4 regions of the Bradyrhizobium sp. USDA 3315 genome follow, and region 2 is predicted to be linked to each of the others. Evidence: predicted binding sites of a transcription regulator. Region 2 holds the regulator's gene; each other region holds the start of a gene.
What was found. The regulator PhoB, encoded in region 2, activates phosphate uptake and scavenging genes when phosphate is short. The targets are predictions, from matches to a motif close to TGTCATNNANCTGTCAT.
Positions count from the first base shown of each region.

Region 1: a site for PhoB is predicted at 1,977-1,993, ahead of phnC (phosphonate ABC transporter ATP-binding protein). Genes of this name have one in related genera too.
Region 3: a site for PhoB is predicted at 2,511-2,527, ahead of ACVIYL_RS09865 (alkaline phosphatase D family protein). Genes of this name have one in related genera too.
Region 4: a site for PhoB is predicted at 3,866-3,882, ahead of phnF (phosphonate metabolism transcriptional regulator PhnF). Genes of this name have one in related genera too.

Region 1 covers NZ_JBSRYP010000001.1:9,053,413-9,059,406, forward strand. The annotation lists gene phnD (phosphonate ABC transporter substrate-binding protein) at 23-955, opposite strand; gene phnC (phosphonate ABC transporter ATP-binding protein) at 1,035-1,850, opposite strand; gene ACVIYL_RS42285 (transferase hexapeptide repeat family protein) at 2,063-2,728, shown strand; gene ACVIYL_RS42290 (alpha-D-ribose 1-methylphosphonate 5-triphosphate diphosphatase) at 2,725-3,897, shown strand; gene ACVIYL_RS42295 (DUF1045 domain-containing protein) at 3,907-4,605, shown strand; gene hemC (hydroxymethylbilane synthase) at 4,758-5,768, opposite strand; gene pncA (bifunctional nicotinamidase/pyrazinamidase) at 5,834-5,994, opposite strand, start outside.
Region 2 covers NZ_JBSRYP010000001.1:2,744,794-2,750,787, reverse strand. The annotation lists gene ACVIYL_RS12585 (acetylornithine transaminase) at 1-570, opposite strand, end outside; gene ACVIYL_RS12580 (GcrA family cell cycle regulator) at 1,059-1,571, shown strand; gene phoB (phosphate regulon transcriptional regulator PhoB) at 1,869-2,579, opposite strand; gene phoU (phosphate signaling complex protein PhoU) at 2,725-3,441, opposite strand; gene pstB (phosphate ABC transporter ATP-binding protein PstB) at 3,548-4,366, opposite strand; gene pstA (phosphate ABC transporter permease PstA) at 4,363-5,208, opposite strand; gene pstC (phosphate ABC transporter permease subunit PstC) at 5,213-5,994, opposite strand, start outside.
Region 3 covers NZ_JBSRYP010000001.1:2,129,170-2,135,163, reverse strand. The annotation lists gene ACVIYL_RS09880 (YkvA family protein) at 24-401, opposite strand; gene ACVIYL_RS09875 (4a-hydroxytetrahydrobiopterin dehydratase) at 493-798, opposite strand; gene ACVIYL_RS09870 (TAXI family TRAP transporter solute-binding subunit) at 1,011-2,414, shown strand; gene ACVIYL_RS09865 (alkaline phosphatase D family protein) at 2,591-4,153, shown strand; gene ACVIYL_RS09860 (N-acetylmuramoyl-L-alanine amidase family protein) at 4,697-5,458, shown strand; gene ACVIYL_RS09855 (hypothetical protein) at 5,481-5,994, opposite strand, start outside.
Region 4 covers NZ_JBSRYP010000001.1:9,046,830-9,052,823, forward strand. The annotation lists gene phnK (phosphonate C-P lyase system protein PhnK) at 1-740, opposite strand, end outside; gene ACVIYL_RS42240 (alpha-D-ribose 1-methylphosphonate 5-phosphate C-P-lyase PhnJ) at 733-1,617, opposite strand; gene ACVIYL_RS42245 (carbon-phosphorus lyase complex subunit PhnI) at 1,614-2,717, opposite strand; gene phnH (phosphonate C-P lyase system protein PhnH) at 2,721-3,329, opposite strand; gene phnG (phosphonate C-P lyase system protein PhnG) at 3,334-3,795, opposite strand; gene phnF (phosphonate metabolism transcriptional regulator PhnF) at 3,911-4,636, shown strand; gene phnE (phosphonate ABC transporter, permease protein PhnE) at 4,792-5,640, opposite strand; partial or broken gene phnE (phosphonate ABC transporter, permease protein PhnE) at 5,637-5,994, opposite strand, start outside.

The DNA of each region.
Region 1 (5,994 bases), 6.3 Mb from region 2:
CCTCGTGACGTCAGGCGTGCGATCAGCTCGCCTTCTTTCGCAAACCGTCGACGAACTTGATCAGCTCGATGGTGCCGTCCCAATCCTTGGTGGTGGCGGGATGGAAGCCCTTCTTCTGACCGTCGGACAGACGGTCGAAGGCGGCCTTGTCCTTGGTCGGGGCGTCGAAGAAGGCCTTTGCGATCGCGGCCTTCAGGTCCTCCGGAAGATCGGTGTTGTACGCATAGGGGCCGTTGATGATCAGCGCCGACTTGTGGATGATGCGGAAATCATCCTTCTTCATCGCCGAGCCGTCGGCATTCTTCAGCATGCCCTTGGTCAGCATCTGGGCGAGCGTGGAATCGTCCTCGTTGGTCCACTGGTTAGCGGCCACATCAACGGTTCCCTGCGACAGCGCCAGGACGGCGTTCTCGTGGCTGCCGGTGAACACGACCTTGCCGAAAAAGCCTTCGGCGTTCGCGATGCCCATCTTGTTCAGTTCGAAGCGCGGCACGTTGTTGCCGGACGTCGAGTTCGGATCGACCAGGCCGAGATTCTTGCCCTTCAGGTCCTCGACGGTCTTGTACGGGCTCGACGCCTTGACGAAGAACACCGAGTAATAGCCGGTCGAACCGTCGGCGTTCATATCGTTGGCGAACGCGTCGGTCTTGACGCCGGTCAAGCGCGCGCGAGAGAACGAGGCCGAGCCGTAGCTGGCGATCTGGATGTTGCCGGCGCGCTGGCCTTCGATGACGGCCGCGTAGTCGTTGGCGATGCGCAGTGTGACCTTCACGCCGAGTTCCTTCGACAGATACGCCACGAACGGCGTCCAGCGCTCGGTGACGCCGGAGGCGTTCTCGGCCGGCACCACCGCGAAGGTGAGCTCCGGATACTTTGCCTTCCAGTCCTGCGCGGAGGCCGAACCGGCAAATGCCAGCGCGGCGGCGCCAGCCAGAATGATGCGACGAGTGAACATGACTACCCCTCTTTTGTTGTAGTTGCACCTGTTGGCCGGGCAAAATGCCCGGCCTCCCAGATTGAAAAATGCGCGACGCTCAGGCCGCGGCTGCGGTGCCGAGTGCCGGCGCAGTTGCACCGTCGGGCGCGGGCAGCGGTGCTGCGCCGATGACGTCATTGGCCTCGAGGTCATAGAGCTCGCGGGCGATATGGTCGGTGAGCGCCGCGGGGGCGCCATCGAACACCACGCGACCTGCGGCCATGCCGACCAGGCGGTCGCAATAGGTCCGCGCCAGGTCGAGCGAGTGCAGATTGCAAAGCACCGTGATGCCGAAATGCTTGTTGATGCGCAGCAGCGCGTCCATCACGATCTTGGTGTTGCGCGGATCGAGCGAGGCGATCGGCTCGTCGGCGAGAATGATGTCGGGCTCCTGCACCAGCGCGCGGGCGATCGCGACGCGTTGCTGCTGGCCGCCGGAGAGCTGGTCGGCGCGCTGCGCCGCCAGCTGGGCGATGTCGAATTGCTCGAGCGCCGACAGTGCGAGCGCCCTGTCCTGCTCCGGCCAGACCTGCGCCAGCGAGCGCCATGACGGAATCTGGGCCAGTCGGCCCATCAGCACGTTGGTCAGCACATCAAGGCGGCCGACCAGATTGAACTGCTGGAAGATCATCGCCGAGCGCGCGCGCCACCGCCGCAGTTCCTTGCCGCGCAACGCGGTGACGTCGGTGCCCTCGAACAGGATACGGCCGGAGGTCGGATCGGCGAGACGGTTGATCATCCGCAGCAGCGTCGACTTGCCGGCGCCGGAGCGGCCGATCACGCCGACAAAGCTGCCCGGCGCGATCGAAAAGGACGCGTTGTCGACTGCGGCTTTCGTGCCGAAACGGCACGTCAAACCTTCCACCACCAGCATGTAATGCTCCAACCGCGCCTCGTTGGGCCATCGCTATCCCCGGCGTTTTACAGTTATGTGACGACAGCGCTGCGGTGCGGCGATCGTCCACACCCCTCCCTTGTCGCTCCCTTGCCGTCATCGCAACGTCATGATGTTGTCATCAAGCATCCCGATGACGAGCGCGCATCCCCCCGGAAGCCCAAGATTCTTGAAGATTTGCGGAGGCCCTGATGGCCGGAAAAACACTCTCGGTTGTGCCGACCGTCGACCCGACCGCGTCGGTCCGTGAGAGCAAGCTCGGCAAATATACCGAGGTCGGCGCGCGCACGATCCTGCTTGAAGTCAGCATGGATGACTATTCCTACGTCGTGAACGACAGCCAGATCACCTACACCTCGATCGGCAAGTTCTGCTCGATCGCGGCGATGACCCGCATCAACCCCGGCAACCACCCGATGCATCGCGCGACTCAAGCGCATTTCACCTACCGCGCCAGCGCGTATTTCCCCGGAGAGAGCGACGACACCGACTTCTTCAACTGGCGACGTGCGCATCACGTGCATATCGGCCATGACGTCTGGATCGGGCACGGTGCGATCCTGTTACCAGGACGGAACATCGGAACCGGCGCTGTCGTCGCTGCCGGCGCGATCGTGACCAAGGACGTTCCCGCATACACCATAGTTGCCGGTAATCCGGCGCGGCCCGTGAAGCGGCGCTTCTCCGAGACGATCGCCGACCGCCTCGCCGCGCTCGCATGGTGGGACTGGGATCACGAGACGCTCCGCCGCGTCCTGCCCGACTTTCGCAAGCTCGCGGTCGAGGAATTCCTCGACAAGTACGAGGCCGTGGCCGTATCCCAATCACAGAACAAACAACGGAGCGCCGCATCGTGACGGACATTTTCATCGAGGGCGGGCGCACGCTGGTTGACGGCGCCTTGGTCGAGACCTCGCTGCGGACCGCTGGTCGCGACATCGGCGCGCTCGACGCCGAGCAGGGTCGCGCCGCGCTTCACATCGATGCCAGTGGCCTCCTGGTGCTGCCCGGCATCATCGACCTGCATGGCGATGCGTTCGAGCGGCAGATGATGCCGCGCCCCGGCGTCGACTTCCCGACCGACGTGGCGCTTGTTGACAGCGACCGGCAGGCGATCGCCAACGGCATCACCACCGTGTTTCACGGCACGACCTGGTCGTGGGAGCCCGGCCTGCGCAGCGCGGAGAATGCGCGCAAGCTGCTCGATGCGATCGAGGCGCTGCGGCCGCAGCTCGCCGCCGACACCCGCTTCCATCTGCGCCACGAGACCCACAATCTCGAGGCCGAGGCCGAGATCATTCAATGGCTCAGTGAAGGCCGCATCGACCTGTTCGCCTTCAACGACCACAGCAACGTCAAGCCGAAGAAGCGCAACCAGCTGGCCGAGCGCACCGGGCTCTCCGTCGAGGCCGTCAACGACATGCTCGACCGGGTCGTGGCGCGCCGCCCCGAGGTGCCCGCCTCGATCGCGCGACTGGCCGCCGCCGCGCGCGGGGCCGATATCCGCATGCTCTCGCATGACGACAACAGCCCGGCGATGCGCCAGGAGTTTCGCGCGCTGGGCGCTGTGATCGCCGAATTCCCTGTCAACGAGGAGACCGCGCGCGACGCCGCGGCGGCGGGCGATTTCATCGTGTTCGGCGCGCCCAATGTGGTGCGCGGCGGCAGCCATACCGGCTGGACCAAGGCATCCGACATGATCGCACAGGGCCTCTGCTCGGTGCTGGCGTCGGACTATTACTATCCGGCGCAGCTGCTCGCGGCGTTCCGCCTCGCCGACGACGGCATCCTGCCGCTCGCCAGGGCCTGGGACCTGATCTCGTCGGCGCCGGCCCGCGCGGCCGGGGTCGCCGATCGCGGCGTGCTCGCCGCGGGCCGCCGTGCCGACATCATCGTCGTCGACGACAAGGTGCCGCTGCGGCCGCGCATCGTCGCCGTGATAGCGGCCGGACGGCTGGTGCACCTGGCGGACGCGAGCTGCCTCGTTCATTCGCGCGCACCGCGCAAGACGGTTGCGGCGGCGTAGCCCAGTCCTATGACCAGCACTCCGCGCTACGCGATCTATTATGCGCCGTCGCCCGACAGCGCCCTGCACCGCTTCGGTTCGACGCTGCTCGGCTACGATGCGGTGTCGGGCGACGACCTGCCGTTTCCCGATGGCGTCGCGTCCGACTGGCGCGAGGTGACCGAAGATCCACGCAAGTATGGATTCCACGCCACGCTGAAAGCGCCCACCGCGCTCGCCGACGGTCGGAGCGAGGCCGAGCTTCTCGATGCCTGTGCCGCCTTCGCCGGCCGCGCGCGGCGCATTCCGGTGATCGAACCGGTGGTCGATGCAATCAGCGGCTTCATCGCGGTGATCCCGGCCAGCCGCTCGGATGATCTGCAGCAGCTTGCCGCCGATAGCGTCACCGAATTCGACGCGTTCCGCGCGCCGCTGACGCCGGAAGATCGCGCGCGCCGCAGGCCAGAGAAACTCACCGCGCGGCAGTGCGACTATCTTGACCGCTGGGGCTATCCCTACGTCATGGAGGAGTTCCGCTTCCACATGACGCTGACAGGGCGGCTGAGCGACGAGCGGCGCGGCCCGATCGTGGCGCAGCTGCGCTCACGGTTCGCGGCGGTCGACCTCGCGCGGCTCGCAATCGACCGCATCGCGCTGTTCAAGCAGACCGACAGCGCATCGCGCTTCCGCATCATCGGCAGCTGGCCGTTGCGGGCTGATCGGGATTAGGCCTCACACACCGGTGTCGTCCCGGCGAAAGCCGGGACCCATAACCACCGTCGGTAGTTGTTCAAGCGAGCTGCGGTCCCAGCATCGTCCCACAACCAACATTCGTGGTTATGGGTCCCGGCTTTCGCCGGGACGACGTGGGATGGATATCGCTATTCGTCGATCCGGGTGCGAGCGATGATCTCGGCGGCGCCCTTTTCCAACAGCTCCATGCCCACGGCGCGGCCGAGTTCGCGCGGCCGATTCGCGGGCCCGCGCCGCGTCACCTCGATGAAGCCGGCGCCGGCCTCGTCGAGCACGGAGGCGCGCAGCGTCATCTCGCTGCCCGCGAGCGTGGCGTGGCCGGCGATCGGTGAATTGCAATGACCGTTGAGCACCCACAGCACCTCGCGCTCGGCCTCGGCGGCGAGCCGCGACTGCACGTTGTCGATCCCGGCAAGCCGCGCACGCGTCGCCCAGTCGGTCTCGACGCATTCCACCGCGACGATGCCCTGGCCGACCGCCGGCAGCATCTCGCCGACCGAGAAATCATGCGCGATGCGTGCGGTCATGCCGATGCGCTCCAGGCCCGAGCGCGCCATCACCAGCGCATCCGCCGGCCCCACCTCGCCGCCGCCGGGCAGCCGCTGCTTGTCGCCGCGATCGAGCTTGGCCACCCGCGTGTCGGCGGCGCCGCGATAATGGATCACGGTCGCTTCCGGAAACAGGCGGCGCAGATAGGCGGCGCGGCGCACGGCGTTGGTGCCGATCATGAAGCCCCTGCCGCGCGCGGCGCGGAGGGTGTCGAGCGACAGGCCGGGACGCAGCACGAGGCTGTCATTGGCGGCATCGCGCGCCAGCATCGCGGCGATGACGAGACCCGGCGTCTCCTCGTTGCCCGGCACGTCCTTCAGCGAATGCATCGCCGCCTGCAACGTGCCGGCACGCATGGCTTCGCGGATCTCGGCGACGAAGGCGCCGCCCTTGCCGCCATGGCGCAACAGCTTGCTGGTCTGGTCCTGGTCGCCGCGGGTCTCGAACTTGACGATGTCGACGGCAAGGTCCGGCGCCGAAGCGCGCAGCAGGCGCGCGACCTCATCCGTCTGCGCGAGCGCCATCGCGCTCTTGCGCGTCCCAATCCGCAAAACCTGTCCCGACACGAAAGCTCCGCTGCGCGTGATCATCAACGGCTGGGGATTAGAACAAAAAGCCAGTCAAAACAACGGTTTTTGCCTCTCTTTGGCGATGCTCAGACGAGCACCTCGACAAGCTCCACCCCGGCCGCGCGCATCGCCGCGGTGGCGACGGCAAGCGAACCGCCGAGATCGATGGCGCGGCAGCCCGCCAGCGCCACCGTGGTCTCGAAACCGAGCCGGCGCGCATCGAGCGCCGAATACTGCACGCAATAGT
Region 2 (5,994 bases):
CTCGCCCTGCACCGGCTCGATCAGGATGCCGGCGGTGTGCGGGCCGATCGCCTTCTTCACCGCCTCGATGTTGCCATGCGGCACCTGGTCGAAGCCGTCCATCGGCGGGCCGAAGCCCTCAAGATATTTCGCCGAGCCTGTCGCCGCCAGCGTGCCCAGCGTGCGGCCGTGGAAGGCGCCCTCGAAGGTGATGATGCGGTAGCGCTCGCCATGGCCCTTGGAGAAGTGATAGTGGCGGACCAGCTTGATCACGCCCTCCATCGCTTCCGCGCCGGAATTGCAGAAGAACACGAAGTCGGCAAAGCTCTGCTCGCACAGCCGCGCGGCAAGCGCCTCGCCGTCCGGGCTCTTGAACAGGTTCGACATGTGCCAGAGCTTGGTCGCCTGTTCCTGCAGCGCCTTGACCAGATGCGGATGCGCATGCCCGAGCGCGTTGACCGCGACGCCCGAGGTGAAATCGAGATAGCGGTCTCCGTTGGTTGCGATCAGCCAGGCGCCCTCACCGCGCTCGAAGCCGAGATCGACCCTGGCGAAGACGGGGAGCAGATGCGACGTGGCAGCGTTGGTCATGGCGTTCACTGACGGTTTTTAAGCCGACAATTGCCGCTGCGCCTTGACGCCAGCGCAGCAACGGCCAGCTTCGGAAAACAAAACGGCCGCCTTTGCGGGCGGCACGTGGCGGGCATTCTATGCTGCGGTCGGTAAGTGTCAATCGCTACGAAGTGGCCTTCCTGCAATGCGAAACGAGCGCAATCCGGAGCATTCCGGTGCGGTGGAAAAGCCTCATCGCGATGCTTAACTGTGTGGGAACATGTGGACGCACGACCGCGGACTCTTGCGCCAGAGTCACGCCATATTGTAGCGTTTGGCCTGTCGGGTACGACATCTCGTGCGGCGGTACTGGACCCTCTAAGTAGCCTTTGTGTCTCGCGTAAACGTTCGGGCGCAACACCGTGCCCGGCGAGGGCTAAGGGATTCTGGCCGCAGGGATATTTGTCCAGATTGGCTCGCAGCGCCGCTCCAATGATTGGCCGGCGCTACGCGAAGGGAAGAATGCGATGACTGTATTGACCTGGTCCGACGATCGCGTCGAGCAGCTGAAGAAACTCTGGGAGTCCGGCCTGTCGGCCAGCCAGATCGCGGCGGAACTTGGCAATGTGACGCGAAACGCCGTGATCGGCAAAGTGCATCGGCTCGGCCTTTCCGGCCGCGCCAAGGCACCCTCCACTGCCGCGCCGCGGCAGCGCAAGGCTCGCCCGGCCCAGCACATGATGCGGGTGGCGCGTCCGGTCTCGCGCGGCAACACCGCGCTGGCGCACGCCTTCGAGGTCGAGATGGAGCCCGATCCGATCTCCTACGACAATGTGGTGCCGATGAGCCAGCGGCTCTCGCTGCTCGAGCTCAACGAGGCCACCTGCCACTGGCCGGTCGGCGATCCCTCGAGCCCGGAATTCTTCTTCTGCGGCGGCAAGGCGCTCGCCGGCCTGCCCTATTGCGCGCATCACTCGCGCGTCGCCTACCAGCCCGCCGCCGATCGCCGCCGGCCGTCGGCGAAACCGCAGATCAAGTGAGCACTCGGGAAAACGACGGAAGACCTCAAAGACAAATCCCCGCGAAAGCGGGGATTTTTTTGTGTGACGCAGCCCGGATGGAGCCAACGGGGCGCTCGTTCGCGCGACCCGTCGGCTCCATCCGGGCTACCGCTACATCACCGGCGTCGTCCCGGCGCAGGCCGGGACCCATAACCACGAATGGGTGTTGTTAGAAAGCCGTCTGGCCGCGTGCCGATTGCGCTGGCCGCGGCGTATGGGTCCCCTGGCTTTCGCCGGGACGACGCCGTGTTGCGGTTTATGAGTGCCGCATGGCCGTTACGGCTGCGGCTCGGCCTTGGCAAAGCGGTCGTCGAGCGCGTAGCCGGCGCCGCGCACGGTGCGGATCGGATCCTGCTCGCGGCCCGGATTGAGCAGCTTGCGCAGGCGGCCGATATGCACGTCGACGGTGCGCTCATCGATGTAGATGTCGCGGCCCCAGACGCTGTCGAGCAATTGCTCGCGGCTGAACACGCGGCCGGGATGCTCGAGGAAGAATTCAAGCAGGCGATACTCGGTCGGCCCGAGATCGATCGGACGGCCCGAGCGCGCCACGCGGCGCTTCTCGCGGTCGAGCTCGATGTCGCCATAGGTCAACACGGTCGCAAGCCGCTCCGGGCTGGCTCGGCGCAAGAGGCCCTTCACCCGCGCCAGCAGCTCCGGCACCGAGAACGGCTTGACGATGTAATCGTCCGCGCCGGTGGCAAGCCCGCGCACGCGCTCGCTTTCCTCGCCGCGCGCGGTCAGCATGATGATCGGAAGCTGCTTGGTCTCGGGCCGCGCCCGCAGGCGGCGGCACAGTTCGATGCCGGACAGGCCCGGCAGCATCCAGTCCAGCACCACGAGGTCGGGAACGCGCTCCTTCAGCCTTGTATCCGCATCGTCGCCGCGCCCCACCGTCTCGACATCGTAGCCTTCCGCATCGAGATTGTAGCGCAACAGCGTCGTCAGCGCTTCCTCGTCTTCGACTACCAGAATGCGTGCGCTCATCGGTTTAAGTTCTTTCTCTGTAGTGATCCGTTGCCCAGACGCAAACCGAAACGCTTACTTCCTTGAGCATAGTCCCCGCGGAAACGATTTGTCGCGAGGATCGTCCAGTTTCGCTCTTGCCGGTTCCGTGCTTGCCGATCATGCCTCAGTTGCCCGGCACCGTGGTGGCAAAAGTGGTCATGTCGCCCTTCGGGCGCTTGTCGGTGATCTGCTGGCCCTCGATCATGTAGAACACGGTCTCGGCGATATTGGTGGCGTGATCGCCGATCCGCTCGATGTTCTTGGCGCAGAACATCAGATGGATGCAGAACGAGATGTTGCGCGGATCTTCCATCATGTAGGTGAGCAGTTCGCGGAACAGCGAGGTGCAGATCGCATCGACCTCCTCGTCGCCCTTCCAGACGTTCATCGCCGCCGGCAGGTCGTGCGCGGCATAGGCGTCGAGCACCGACTTGACCTGCGACAGCACGAGGTCGGTCATGTGCTCGAGGCCGCGGATCAACTTCAGCGGCTGGAAATCGCTCTCCAGCGCCGCGACGCGCTTGCCCATGTTCTTGGCGAGGTCGCCGATCCGCTCGAGATCGGTGGCGACGCGCATCGCGCTGACGATCTCACGCAGGTCGATCGCCATCGGCTGGCGGCGCGCGATCGTCAGCACCGCGCGCTCTTCGATGTTGCGCTGCAGATTGTCGATCTCGATGTCGGCGGCGACCACGCGCTTGCCGAGCGCGACGTCGCGACGGATCAGCGCGTCGACCGACTCGGTAATCATCCGTTCGACCAGGCCGCCCATCTCGGCGACCAGGCGGGTCAACTCCTGCAGGTCGCTGTCGAATGCCTTGGCGGTATGTTCAGAAGCCATCGCTTGTCTCCCTCAACCATGATCCCGGGGATCATGGCTTCGTGTCCTGAATTTTAGCATGACCTGATCGGAAAACCGGTTTCCACTTTTCCGGATCATGCGCCGGTCAACCGAACCGGCCGGTGATGTAGTCCTGGGTGCGCCGATCGCTCGGTGAGGTGAAGATCTTGTTGGTGTCGTCGAACTCGATCAGCTCGCCGAGATACATGAAGGCGGTCTTGTCGGAGACGCGCGCCGCCTGCTGCATGTTGTGGGTGACGATCGCGATCGTGTAGTCCTCGGAGAGCTCCTGGATCAGTTCCTCGACCTTGGCGGTCGAGATCGGGTCGAGCGCCGAGCACGGCTCGTCGAACAGGATCACCTCGGGACGCACCGCCACGGTGCGCGCGATGCACAGGCGCTGCTGCTGGCCGCCGGAGAGCGACAGGCCGGAGGCGTTCAGCTTGTCCTTGACCTCGTTCCACAGCGCGCCGCCGCGCAACGCCTTCTCGACCCGGTCGTCCATCTCGGACTTCGAGATCTTCTCGTAGAGGCGGATGCCGAAGGCGATGTTCTCGTAGATCGTCATCGGGAACGGCGTCGGCTTCTGGAACACCATGCCGACCCGCGCGCGCAGCAAGTTGAGGTCGAGCTTGGGGTCGAGAATGTTGGTCTGGTCCAGCATCAGCTGGCCGACCGCACGCTGGCCCGGATAGAGGTCGTACATCCGGTTGAAGATGCGCAGCAGGGTCGACTTGCCGCAGCCGGACGGGCCGATGAACGCCGTGACGCGGTTGGTGCCGAGCGTCAGGTTGATGTTCTTCAGCGCGTGGTGCTCGCCGTAGTAGAAGTTGAGGTTGCGCACCGTGACTTTCGGCGGCGCTTCCGGCAGCGGAACCTGCGGAATGTGGCCTGCGGCAGTCGTGGAGACGGAAAGCTCGGTCATTTTGCGGCCCTTTCGGCACCAAGGATACGCGCGCCGATATTCAACGCGAGCACGGTGAATGTGATGAGCAGCGCACCGCTCCACGCCAGCTCTTTCCAGTAGGCGTAGGGGCTCTGCACGAAGTTATTGATGGTCACCGGCAGGTTGGCCATCGTCTTGGTCAGATCCAGGCTGAAGAACTGGTTCGACAGCGCGGTGAACAGCAGCGGCGCGGTCTCGCCGGCGACGCGGGCGGTCGCCAGCAGCACGCCGGTGATCAGACCCGATCGCGCAGCACGATAAGCGATCCGCTTGATCACCAGCGAACGCGGCAGGCCGAGCGCGGAGGCGGCCTCGCGCAGCGGATTGGGCACCAAGAGCAGCATGTCCTCGGTGGTGCGCAGCACGACCGGGATCACGATCACAGCGAGCGCGAGACTGCCCGCGATCGCCGAGAAGCCGCGCATCGGCACCACCACCGCACCATAGATGAACAGGCCGATGATGATCGAGGGCGCGCTGAGCAGGATGTCGTTGATGAAGCGGATCACCGAGGTCAGCTTGTCGTGCTTGCCGTATTCGGCGAGGTAGGTGCCGGCGAACAGGCCAAGCGGCGCGCCGATGCCGACGCCGATCACGGTCATGATGACCGAGCCGACGATGGCGTTGAGCAGGCCGCCTTCGGTCGAGCCGGGCGGCGGCGTGTTCTGGGTGAACAGCTGCACGCTGAGGCCGGCAAGGCCGTTATAGAGCAGCGTGATCAGGATCAGCGCCAGCCAGGTGACGCCGAACAGCGCGGCGCCGACACAGAGTGCGCGGATGACGATGTCGCTGCGGCGGCGGGATTTGTAGATCGGGTTCATGGCGTTACTTCCCCGCCTTCTTTTCAAGCCGCATCAGCATCAGCCGCGCGCCGGCGAGCACGAAGAAGGTCAGCACGAACAGCAGCAGGCCGAGCAGGATCAGGCCGGACTGGTGCAGGCCGTCGCTCTCGGCGAATTCGCTGGCGATCGCCGCCGAGATCGTGGTGCCCGGCGCGAAGATCGACGACGAGATCCGGAACGAGTTGCCGATGATGAAGGTCACCGCCATGGTCTCGCCGAGGGCGCGGCCGAGCGCCAGCATGATGCCCCCGATCACGCCGACGCGGGTGTAGGGGATCACGACGCTGCGAACGACTTCCCAGGTGGTGCAGCCCATGCCGTAGGCGGCCTCTTTCAGCACCGGCGGCACGGTCTTGAACACGTCGACCGAGATCGCGGTGATGAAGGGCAGCACCATGATCGCAAGGATCAGCGCAGCGTTGAACAGGCTGAGATAGGACGGCGGGCCGGCGAACACCGCGCCCAGCACCGGGACGCCCTCGAAGATCCGGATCATGAAGGGCTGGAACGTGTTGGCCAGGAACGGGCCGAGCACGAAGAAGCCCCACATGCCGTAGATGATCGAGGGGATGCCGGCGAGCAGCTCGATCGCGATGCCGATCGGGCGGCGCAGCACTTGCGGGCAGAGCTCGGTGAGGAACACGGCGATGCCGATGCCGACCGGAATGGCGATCAGCATCGCGATGACCGAGGTAATCAGCGTGCCGTAGATCGGGCCGAGCGCGCCGAGCACCGGCGGATCGGCCGAGGGCGCCCAGCGCTGCG
Region 3 (5,994 bases), 620 kb from region 2:
TCAGGGGGAAGGAGAGGCAGATCTCACTCCTCCTCCGGCACCCCGCGCTTCAGCGCGGCGCGAGCGGCATCGCGATGCTCCGGCGTGATGTGGCTTGCCACCATGCGGAGCGCAGTTGCGAGCACCGCGGCGTCATCGGTGAAGCCGAGAATCGGCAACATGTCGGGCACGAAATCGAACGGCAGGATGAAATAGGCGATCGCCCCGAGCAGCGCCGCCTGCACATGGCGCGGCGTCTGCCGGTCGAAGGCGCAGTAATAGGCGGCCAACAGGTCCTCCGCGAAGGGCAGGCCCGCCACCACCTTCTTGAACTTGATCCAGAAACGGCGGCGCACGCTTTCAGGGTCCTGCGCCAGCCGATCGGCAGGCCCAAATCCCACACCGTGTTCGCTCGATGTCATCGCAAGGTTCCTCGACGCCGCGCCAATTCGGCGGCGGACGATGCGAATCTGGGGATATCGGCGGACCCGCGCAAGGTTCCACGCGCCGGGGTCAACTGACCCCAAGCTGCCTTGCGATCGCGTTCATGGCCTTGGCGAGGTCGATGTCGCGCTTGGTCACCCCGCCGACATCGTGGGTCGACAGCACCACCTCGACGGTCTTGTAGACGTTTTTCCACTCGGGGTGATGGTCGCTCTTCTCGGCGACCAGGGCGGCGCGGGCCATGAACCCGAAGGCCTCGTTGAAGTCCTTGAACACGAAAGTCTTGGCGATCGCCTCGCGGCCGGACGCCTCCGACCAGCCGGCCAGTTCCCAAAGGGCGGCCTTCCTCGCCTCCGCTGACAGCCGTTCGACCATGGTAACCCTCCCGTTTGACGCCGACTTTAGCCTAACAACCGGCCTCCGGGATGGGATCCACGCCCAAATTAAGGCCGAAATCGCGTCCTATCGCCGCTGGTAACCATGACGGAGTTGTAACATCTGTCCATTCAGTAATTTGCTACACATAGAGGATGTATGCGCGTTGGTAGTTTTGCGAGATTGAGCCCCGACGATTGTTTGCGAGATCGATGACAGACGGCTCCGCCAGCATGTCGCCCAAGCCGCTGCGTTCGGCAAAGCGGCGGCTGATGTTCGTTTTGATCGCGGGCGCGCTGGCCATCATCGGCACGTTGCTGGCCGGCTATTATTTCGCCGTGCGTCCGGTGACGCTGCGGATCGCGGTCGGTCCTGCCAACAGCGATGACGTCAAGGTCGTGCAGGCGCTGGCGCAGGCCTTCAACAACCAGCAGAACACCCAGGTCAAGCTGAGGCCGGTGCAGACCGAGGGCGCCACCGCCAGCGCCCAGACGCTGGCCGACGGCAAGGCCGATCTCGCCATCATCCGCGGCGATCTCGAGGTGCCGAAGAATGCCCAGGCGGTCGCGACCCTGCGCAAGAATGTCGTGGTGATGTGGGTTCCGCCCGCCAAGGGCAAGGTTCGGAAATCCGCGCGGATCACCAAGATCGCGCAGCTTGCCGGCCGCAAGATCGGCGTCGTCGGCCGCACCCCGGCCAATGTCAATTTGCTGAAGCTGATCCTGACGCAATACGGCGTCGACCCGATGAAGGTCGAGATCGTTCAATTCCCGGCCAACGAGGCGGCGGAAGCGATCAAGAACCTCAAGGCCGACGCCTATCTCGCCGTCGGCCCGGCTAACAGCAAGATCACGATCGATGCGATCACGGCGTCGGTCCGCGACGGCGGTGAGCCCAGCTTCCTTGCGATCGACGCCTCCGAGGCGATCGCGCAGAACCATCCGGCCTATGAGGCCGCGGAAATCCCCGCCGGCTCTCTCGGCTCCGCCGACCGGCCCGACGACGAGGTGAAGACGATCAGCTTCTCGCACCACATCGTTGCGCGGAAGGGCCTGTCGGACTCGACGGTCGCGGCATTCACGCGGCAATTGTTCGCGATCCGGCAGTCGCTCAAGACCGATTTCCCGCTCGCCGCCAAGATCGAGACGCCGGACACCGACAAGGATGCCACCATTCCGGTGCATCCGGGCGCCGCCGCGTTTGTCGACGGCGAGGAAAAAACCTTCCTCGACCGCTACAGCGACTACATCTGGTGGAGTCTAATGGCGTTCTCGGCGATGGGCTCGGCCGGTGCGTGGTTCGCCGGCTATCTCAAGCAGGACGAGCGCAACACCAACACCTCGCAGCGCGAACGCCTGCTGGAGATGCTGAAGACCGCACGGCAAAGCGATTCGATCGAGGAACTCGACCAGATGCAGGCGGAGGCCGACGACATCCTGCGCCACACGCTGGACTGCTTCGAACACGGCGCCATCGAGGAAGGCACGCTGACCGCGTTCAACATCGCGCTCGAGCAGCTTCATAACGCCGTCGCCGACCGCAAGGCGCTGTTGTTCAGCATGCCGCAGAATTTGCAACGGGCTGCGACGCAGTTCAGGGCGGCGGGCACGGCGTAGAGGCGCCGCCAATCTTTATCCGCAAACTCCCCTTGCCCGCACGCGGGAGAGGGAGCCTGAGAGATGTGCTTCCCTTACGTCCCGCACTCCCGCCGCTGTAATCTCTCCGTCATGGAATTTTTCTAGGTCTTGGCGCGCCTGCGGCGCATTGTCGCTGTGACCTGAGGAGGCTCCCCATGACGATCCGGTTCTCGCGAAATCTCACCCGCCGACGCTTTCTCTCCACGGCGGCTGCGGCCGGCGCCGGCGTGATTGCGATGCCCTATCTGTCGCGCGCCGCCGACCGTCCCGTGATCACCCATGGCGTGCAGTCCGGCGATGTCGGCGTCGACGGCGGCGTGGTGTGGGCGCGTGCGGACCGGCCGTCGCAGATGATGGTCGAGGTCGCGACCACTGAATCGTTCAAGGACGCCCATACACTGCCGCCGATCACGGCGCTGCCCGAGAGCGATTTCACCGCCAAGATGCTGCTGGAGAACCTGCCCTCCGGCCAGGACATCTTCTATCGCGTCCGCTTCCGCGACCTCGCCCATATCGACATCGTCGGCGAGCCGGTGGTCGGACGCTTCCGGACCGCGCCGAGCGATCGCCGCGACGTCTCCTTCGTGTGGGGCGGCGACGTCGCCGGCCAGGGCTGGGGCATCAATCCCGACGACGGCGGCATGATCACCTTCGCCGCGATGAAGAAGCACGCTCCGGATTTCCTTCTGCACTCCGGCGACACGATCTACGCCGACGGCGTGATCCCCTCCGAGGTGAAGCTTCCCGACGGCAAGGTCTGGAAGAACGTCACGATCCCCGAGAAGGCCAAGGTCGCCGAGACGCTCGACGAATACCGGGCCGCCCACAAGTATAACTTCCTCGACAACAACGTCCGCGCCTTCAATGCCGAGGTGCCGATCTTCGTGCAGTGGGACGATCACGAGGTGACCAACAACTGGTCGCTGTCGAAACAGCTGCCGGCGGCCTACAAGGAGCGCGACATCAATGTGCTCGCGGCGCGCGCGGCAAAGGCCTTCCACGAGATGTATCCGATGCGCGAGAGCATCGTCGAGCCGGGGCGCGTCTATCGCACGCTGAGCTACGGTCCGCATCTCGACGTCTTCATGCTCGACGAGCGCAGCTATCGCGGCCCCAACGGCCCGAACCTGCAGGAGCAGTACGGCCCCGACGCCTATTTCATCGGCCCGGACCAGATGGCCTGGCTGAAGCGCGCGCTGCTCAACTCCCGCGCCACCTGGAAGGTGATCGCCTCCGACATGCCGCTCTCGCTGATCGTCTATGACGATGCCACCAACAAGAAGGGCTCGGAAGCCTTTGCGCAGGGCAATGGTCCGGCGCGCGGCCGCGAGCTCGAGATCGCCGATATCCTGCGCTTCATCAAGACTGCGGGAATCGTCAACACGGTGTGGCTGACCGCCGACGTGCATTACGCCGCCGCGCATTACTACAACCCGAACAAGGCCCAGTTCCAGGAGTTCGATCCGTTCTGGGAGTTCGTCTCCGGGCCGCTGCATGCCGGCACGTTCGGTCCGAACGAGCTCGACAACACCTTCGGCCCCGAGGTGAAGTTCATCAAGGCGCCGGGCGAGGCCAACCAGAACCTGCCGCCGTCGGCCGGCATGCAGTTCTTCGGCCACGTCAAGATTGACGGCAAGAGCGGACAGATGACGGTGAGCCTGCGCGACCGCGTCGACGCCGAGCTGTGGGCGATCACGCTCGATCCGAAGCCGGTCTAGTGTGCTGAATGCGAAGTTCGTGCGATTTCGCGGCAGCCACTTTCACGAACTTCGCATTCATAAAGCACACTAGAATCATAAGTTTGCTAGTGTCCTTATCGAATCCGAAGTTCGCTCCGAAGGTGCGGCAAATGATGCGAACTTCGGATTCGGGACACTAGTTCGGTCACAGCCACGGAACCGGACTCTTGGTCTTGACGGGCTTGCCGCCAAGCCGAGGCAACGCGATTGCCGGGGATGGACCTCCCCGGCATCTTCCGGTACCGATGTCAGAGCCGTTATGCTGGGGGCCCGGAGGGGCGGAGCATGAGGCGCTGCGAATTCTTTCGCGTGCTCGGTGGTCGCGTTGCGAGGTTTCGGCCTCGCCGCTTGTTGGTCGTCGCGATCGCAGTGTTCGCGCTGCTGCCGATCGAAGTCAGCGATGCCGGCTGGCTGCCCGATCTCTTCAGGAGCTCACCCAAGCATGCCAAGTCGCCGAAGCGCGCGAAGGCGACAAGGGCTGCCAAATTGGCAAGGCACCGCGCTCCGCCCAGGCACCGCGCCATGCGGCTGGCCGCCCTTGGGCCAGTCACCCTGCCGCTTTCGGCTCTCAAGCCGGCCGCTGCCAAATGCGATCCCGCGACGTTCCGGATCGTGCTGGATGTCGGACATACCGCGCAATCGGAAGGCGCGATCAGCGCGCGGAATGTCGCCGAGTTCACCTTCAACCTGCGCCTTGCGCGGCTGATCGAGGAGAGGTTGAAGGCCGAAGGCTTTACCGAAACCAGGCTGCTGCTGACCGAAGGCAAAGCGAGACCGAGCCTCTTCAAGCGGGTCGCCGCCGCCAACAATCTGCACGCGGATCTGCTGATGTCGATCCACCATGACTCCGTGCCCAACAAGATGCTCGAGGACTGGGAGTTCGAGGGCAAGAAAAGCCACTTCAGCGACCGCTTCAGCGGCTACTCCGTGTTCGTCTCCCGGGACAATCCGGACTTCAAGACCAGCCTCCGGTTCGCCGAACTCGTCGCCGGGGAAATGAAGGCCCAGGGCCTGCATTATGCCGAGCAATACAGCCAGGCCATCATGGGTCGTTACCAGCACCCGTTGCTGAACAAGGATACCGGCGTCTACAGCAATGATGAACTCATCGTGCTGAGAAAGACCGCGATGCCCGCGATCCTGCTGGAGGCTGGCTCGATCATCAACCGGGACGAGGAACGCGAGATGGACTCGCCCGAGCGCCAAAACCTCATCAGCAGCAGCGTCGCTTCCGCCGTGAAGGAATTCTGCGAGCCGCGATGGGCGCTGCTCGGTCCACCCTGACGGCCGAGCGATCAACTCCTCCTCAGCTCGGCTTGCCCGACTTGATCTCCTTGAACTTGGCGAGCGCCTGCTCGAACTTGGCGTTGAACAGCCACATCGCATCGAGGATCTCGCGGAAGGTCGCGGATGTTCTTGCCCGGTCGGCCCGGCCGAACGCGAAGACGCTGTTGTTGCGCAGATATCGCATGATCCTGGGATCGGAAATTCTGTAGCCGACGAGGTTGCCCGATTTGAGCGCTGCCCTGGTCGGCGTGGGAATGATCTGGATCAGCTCAAAGACCTTCATCTGATCGATCGGGTCCGGCAGCGCTTTCTGGATCGCCGCGACCTGCGGGAAAAGTTCGGCGTGTGCGTTCATGAGGCCGTCCCGCACGGCGGTCCAGTGATTGAACCTGTGGTCGAGGTTGCCGACTCGCGCCTCTTCCCGGTCGTCGCGACGGCTCAGCGCAGGATCGAGTGTCGCGATCGACCCCTTGATGGCGGCCCATTTCCTTCGGCCGTCGCGATCCTCGGACGGGCCGGTCTGCAGGCTTCCT
Region 4 (5,994 bases), 6.3 Mb from region 2:
AGCACCTGGTCGGTGAGGCCGGTCTCGATGACGCGGCCGCCCTTCATCACCATCACGCGATGCGAAAGCAACCGCGCCACCGCCAGATCGTGGGTCACGACGATCGCGGCAAGCCCGAGCTCGCTGACGAGGTTGCGCATCAGGTCGAGCAGGCGGGCCTGCACCGAGACGTCGAGGCCGCCGGTCGGCTCGTCCATGAACACCAGCCGCGGCTCGGTGACGAGGTTGCGGGCGATCTGCAGCCGCTGCCGCATGCCGCCGGAATAGGTCTTTGGCGCATCGTCGATGCGGCCGGTATCGATCTCGACCCGCTCCAGCCAGGTCGACGCGGTGTCACGGATGCGGCCGTAATGATTCCAGCCGACCGCCATCAGCCGCTCGCCGACATTGGCGCCGGCCGAGACGCCCATGCGCAGCCCCTGCGCCGGGTCCTGGTGCACGAAGCCCCAGTCGGTGCGAAACAGGAAGCGCCGCTCGGCCTCGCCGAGTTCAGCGAGATCGCGCAGCACGCCGTCGCGCATCCGGTAGCACACCCGGCCCGCGCTCGGCGCGAGCTGCGCCGAGAGCAGCTGCAGCAGCGTCGACTTGCCCGAGCCGGACTCGCCGACGATCGCCAGCACCTCGCCGGGATAGAGCGCGAACGAGACGTCGCGGCAGGCGGCAAGCCGGCCGTAATTCTTGGCAAGCCCCTCGGCCACCAGCAACGGCTCGTCGTTGTCGAGGCTCGAGAGCTCAGACATGCGCCTTCTCCTTGTGCGGCGCTGCGCTCTCGGTGCCGTGATGGCCGGCGGCCTGGCGCTGCTCGCAGAAGTCCGTGTCGGAGCAGACGAACATCCGCCCGCCCTTGTCGTCGGTGACGATCTCGTCGAGATAGGAATTGTCGGCGCCGCACAGCGCGCAGGGCGCGTTGAAGCGGTAGCGCGTGAACGGGTGATCCTCGAAGTCCAGCGACACCACGGTGGTGTAGGGCGGGATCGCGTAGATGCGCTTCTCGCGGCCGGCGCCGAACAGCTGCAGCGCCGCGCAATTGTCCATCTTCGGATTGTCGAATTTCGGCGTCGGCGACGGGTCCATCACGTAGCGCGCGTTGACCTTCACCGGATAGGCGTAGGCGGTGGCGATATGGCCGAAGCGCGCGATGTCCTCGTAGAGCTTGACGTGCATCAGCCCGTATTCGGCGAGCGCGTGCATGCGCCGCGTCTCGGTCTCGCGCGGCTCGAGGAAGCGCAGCGGTTCGGGGATCGGCACCTGATAGACCAGCACCTGCCCGGCATGCAGCGACGCCTCTGGAATGCGGTGCCGGGTCTGGATCACGGTCGCGTCGGTGGTCGAGGTCGTGGTCGCGACACCCGCGGTCTTGCCGAAGAACTTGCGGATCGAGATCGCGTTGGTGGTGTCGTCCGAGCCCTGGTCGATCACCTTCAGCACGTCGTCGGGACCGAGGATCGCGGCCGTCACCTGCACGCCCCCGGTGCCCCAGCCATAGGGCATCGGCATCTCGCGGCTCGCAAACGGCACCTGATAGCCGGGGATCGCGATCGCCTTGAGGATCGCGCGGCGGATCATGCGCTTGGTCTGCTCGTCGAGATAGGCGAAATTGTACGTCGGCGCGTTCATTCCGCGGCCTCCTGCATTTCCACCGCTTCGTTGGCTTCCGCGAACTCCTGCCGCAGCTTGCGCAACAGGCCGAGCTCGGACTGGAAGTCGACATAGTGCGGCAGCTTGAGGTGCTCGACGAAGCCGGTCGACTGGACATTGTCGGAGTGCGACATCACGAACTCCTCGTCCTGCGCCGGCGCCGCCGCCTCCTCGCCGAGCTCACGCGCACGCAGCGCGCGATCGACCAGCGCCATCGACATGGTCTTGCGCTCGCTCTGCCCGAAGGCGAGGCCATAGCCGCGGGTGAAGCACGGCGCCTCGGTCGTCGAGCCCTTGAACTGGTTGACCATCTGGCACTCGGTCAATTCGATCGAGCCGAGCGGCACGGCAAAGCCCGCGTCCTCGGCGAAGAACTCGACCTCGACCTCGCCGAAGCGGATCTCGCCGGCGAACGGGTGGTTGCGGCCGTAGCCGCGCTGCGTCGAATAGCCGAGCGCGAGCAGGAAGCCCTCATCGCCGCGCGCCAGATTCTGCAGCCGCAAATCGCGGTCGGCCGGAAAGCTCAGCGGCTCACGCGTGAGGTCGCCGACCGGCGTGTCGCTATCTGCCTGCGGCGAGGATTCGATCAGACCATCGCGGCCGAGAATGTCGGTCACCCGCGGCGTGGCGGCCTGCGAGGCGTCCGCGGCTGCCGGCTGCTCCGGCACAAAGCCTTCCGCGAGCTGCGGATCGAGCAGGCGATGGGTGTAGTCGAAGGTCGGCCCCAGGATCTGGCCGCCCGGAACGTCCTTGAAGGTCGAGGAGATCCGCCGCCGCACCTGCATCTCGCCGGTGTTGACCGGCTCGGTGGCGCCAAAGCGCGGCAGCGTGGCGCGGAACGCACGGACCAGGAAGATCGCCTCGATCATGTCGCCGCGCGCCTGCTTGATCGCGAGCGCCGCGAGCTCGCGGTCGTAGAGCGAACCTTCGGTCATCACGCGGTCGACGCCGAGCGCGAGCTGCTCGGAGATCTGTGCCAGCGTCACCTCGGGTACCTCGCGGTCGCCGCGCCGCTCATGCGCGAGCAGACGATGGGCGTTCTCGATGGCGCGCTCGCCTCCCTTGACGGCTACATACATCGCTTACACTCCGCTTGCGATCAGCCGCGTGGTGCGCGGGATCGCCACAATGGCATCGTCATGGACCAGCACGACATCGATGCCGCGCGGGAACAGGGCTTCGTTGATCGAAAGCCGCTGGAACAGGTCGCGCGGCTTGAGCATCGCCTGCAGCACGGCGCTGCCGTCGATGCCGGGCCCTTTCAGCTCGAAGGCCGGCCCCTGCGACAGGCTGTCGACCTGCAGGATCAGTGTGGTCGACCGGTCAGGATATTCGCTGCTGCCGAATGCGAAGCGATCGAGCGCCGGCAGGCTCGCGGCATCGCCGATCAAAGCGAAGCTCGCGATCGATGAATCGGTAACCACCGGCGCGCTGGCGTGAAACTTCAGCCAGCGGGCGACGTCCGGCGTCGCCGACATCGCAGCATCGAGCCAGATCGGCGTGTCGTGATCGAACAGCGTCAGCGCGATCGCGGCCGCGCCGCGCATCATGCCGGCGGGCGTTCCCACGCTCGCGGCGACGCGCTGCACGCTGCCCGGGCGCGCCATCGCATCCATCACGGAACGGAAAGTCGATTGCGCCGACAGCACCTTGTCGGCAAAGCCCGCGGGCATTTCGGCAATCGTCGTCATTGCATCATCCCTCACCGCGCACCATCGTGTAGAAATCGACCCGCGTCGCCGCGGTTTCCGCTGCCTTGCGGCCGCGTTCGGCGTTCATGGCGACGCGCAGCGGTGCGATCACCTTGGCCTCCACCTCGCCGGACAACTCCGCCGACTGCACCATGGCGTCGCACAGCGCGATCATCTGCGCCTTCCGCGCGTCGCGGCCGAGCGTGTAGCCGAAGCCGACCTCGCCGGTCGCAAGCCGCACCGCCGCTCGCGACACCGTCGCCTCGCCGAGATTGAACGGCGCACCGTCGCCGCCGATCCGCCCGCGCAGCATCACAAGGCCATTTTCCGGCTCACGCAGGTTCTCATGCGCAGGCACCGCGACCGCCGCCAGCCTGCCGGCGATATCAGCAGCGGCGGCGTGCGCCAGCACCGTCATCGCGGCTTTGCGCTGGGCCTGTTTGCTGTTTGGTCCGGTCGAACTCATGGGCAAACCTTTGGCAACCTTGCTTGCATCAAGTTGTCTATGATACTAGACAACTTGATAGCGGAGCGCCATGACTGTTTCGTGACAAACCAAAGATTTCTGGTATCACCGCGCCATGAGCATGCAGGAAAGTTCCGGCGTCGCCTTGTGGCGGCAGGTCGCCGACGGCATCGAGCGCGGCATCGCTGACGGCCGCTTCGCCGCCGGCGAAAAGCTGCCCGGCGAGATGGAGATCGCCGAGACGTACCGGGTCAACCGGCACACCGTGCGGCGGGCGCTCGCCGCATTGGCCGAGCGCGGCCTGGTGCGCGCCGAGCGCGGCAGCGGCACCTATGTCGAAGCCCAGCGCCTCGCCTATCCCTTGCGCTCACGCACGCGGTTTTCCGAGATCGTCGGCGCCGGCGGCCACGAGCCGCGCGGCCAGTTGATCGATGCGAGCAGCGATGTCGCCAACCGCGAGATCGCGCGCGAGCTCGGCCTGAAGATCGGTGCGCCGCTGATCCGGATCGAAGCGGTGCGGCTCGCCGACCGGACGCCGATCTGCGTTTCCACCACCTGGCTGTCGGCCGAGCGGTTTCCCGATGCCGGCAGCGTGTTCGCCGACGTTCGCTCGATGACGAAGCTGCTCGGGCATTACGGCGTCAAGGACTACCACCGCGCCTCGACCCGGATCACCGCGGCGATCGTCGATGCGACCGACGCCGCGCGGCTCGACCTGCCGCTGGGACGGCCGGTGCTGGTGGTCGACGCCACCGACGTCGACATGCTGGACCAGCCGCTGGTGGCCAAGCGCTCGCGCTTCGCCGCCGAGCGCGTGGAGTTTCTGGTCGAGAACGGCTGATCTTTCTCTGCTCTCTCGCCCCGCTCTTGCGGGGAGAGGGTCGGGGTGAGGGGCCGCCTCCACAAAGCGGATAAATATGAGTGCGGGGAAACACCCCTCACCCGGATTGCTGCGCAATCCGACCTCTCCCCGCAAGCGCGGGGCGAGGTAACTTTCTACACCACGGCGCGCTGGCCGATGATGGCAAAGCGCAGCTTGCTCGAGATGAAGTCGATCGCGGCGACCGCGATCAGGATCATCAGGATCAGGAACGACACCTTCTGCCACTCCAGCACGCGGATCTGCTCTGCAAGCTGCAGGCCGATGCCGCCGGCGCCGACGATGCCGATGATGGTGGCCGAACGGGTGTTCGACTCGATGAAGTAGAGCACCTGCCCGGCGATCACGGGCAGCACCTGCGGCAGCAGGCCGAAGCGGATTTCATGCAGCGCGTTGCCGCCGGAGGCGCGGATGCCCTCGACCTGCTTGCGATCCGCCGCCTCGATCGCCTCCGAGAACAGCTTTCCGAACGCGCCGAAGTCCGACACCATGATCGCGAGCACGCCGGCGAACGGGCCGAGGCCGACGACGTTGATCCAGACCAGCGCCCAGATCAGCGTATCGACGCCGCGGATCGAGTCCAGGAAGCGGCGCACCGGAAAGCGGATCAGGTTCGAGGGGATGATGTTGCGTGCCGCCAGCAGGCTGACCGGCAGCGCCAAAACCGCGGCAAGCGTGGTGCCGAGCACCGCGATCGACAGCGTCTCGCCGAGCGCCTGCATGTAGAGCGGGAACGACGAGCCCGGATTCGGCGGGAGCATCAGCATGGTGATCCAGCCGAGCTGGCCGAGGCCCGCGATCAGCCTGGACGGCGAGAAATCGAGATCGACCAGTCCGAACACGAAGATCGCGAGCGCCGCCGCGATCATGGCCGGCATCGCCAACCGTGCCGATGCGGGACGTTCGAAGACGTCGGGGTACTTCGCGCGCAGTTCCGTGGTGTCCGGCCTCGGCATCTGGCTCATCGACGGGTGTCCTTGCCGAACAGCCGGCCGCGCAGCCAGCCGGTCGAGATGTCGATGATGAAGACGGTGACGATGATGGTGATGAGGATGGCGCTGACGTCGGAATAGTAGAACTTGCGGATCGCGACCACCAGCTCCTGGCCGATGCCGCCTGCGCCGACGAAGCCCATCACCGACGCCTCGCGGACGTTGATCTCGAAGCGCAGCAGCGCATAGCTGGCATAGCCGGCCGAGACCTGCGGCAGCACGGCAAAGCGTATGCAGGACAGCCAGCTCGCGCCGGTGGAGCGGATGCCCTCGACCGGCTTCATATCGGCATTCTCGACGATCTCGGCGAACAGCTTGCCGAGCGCC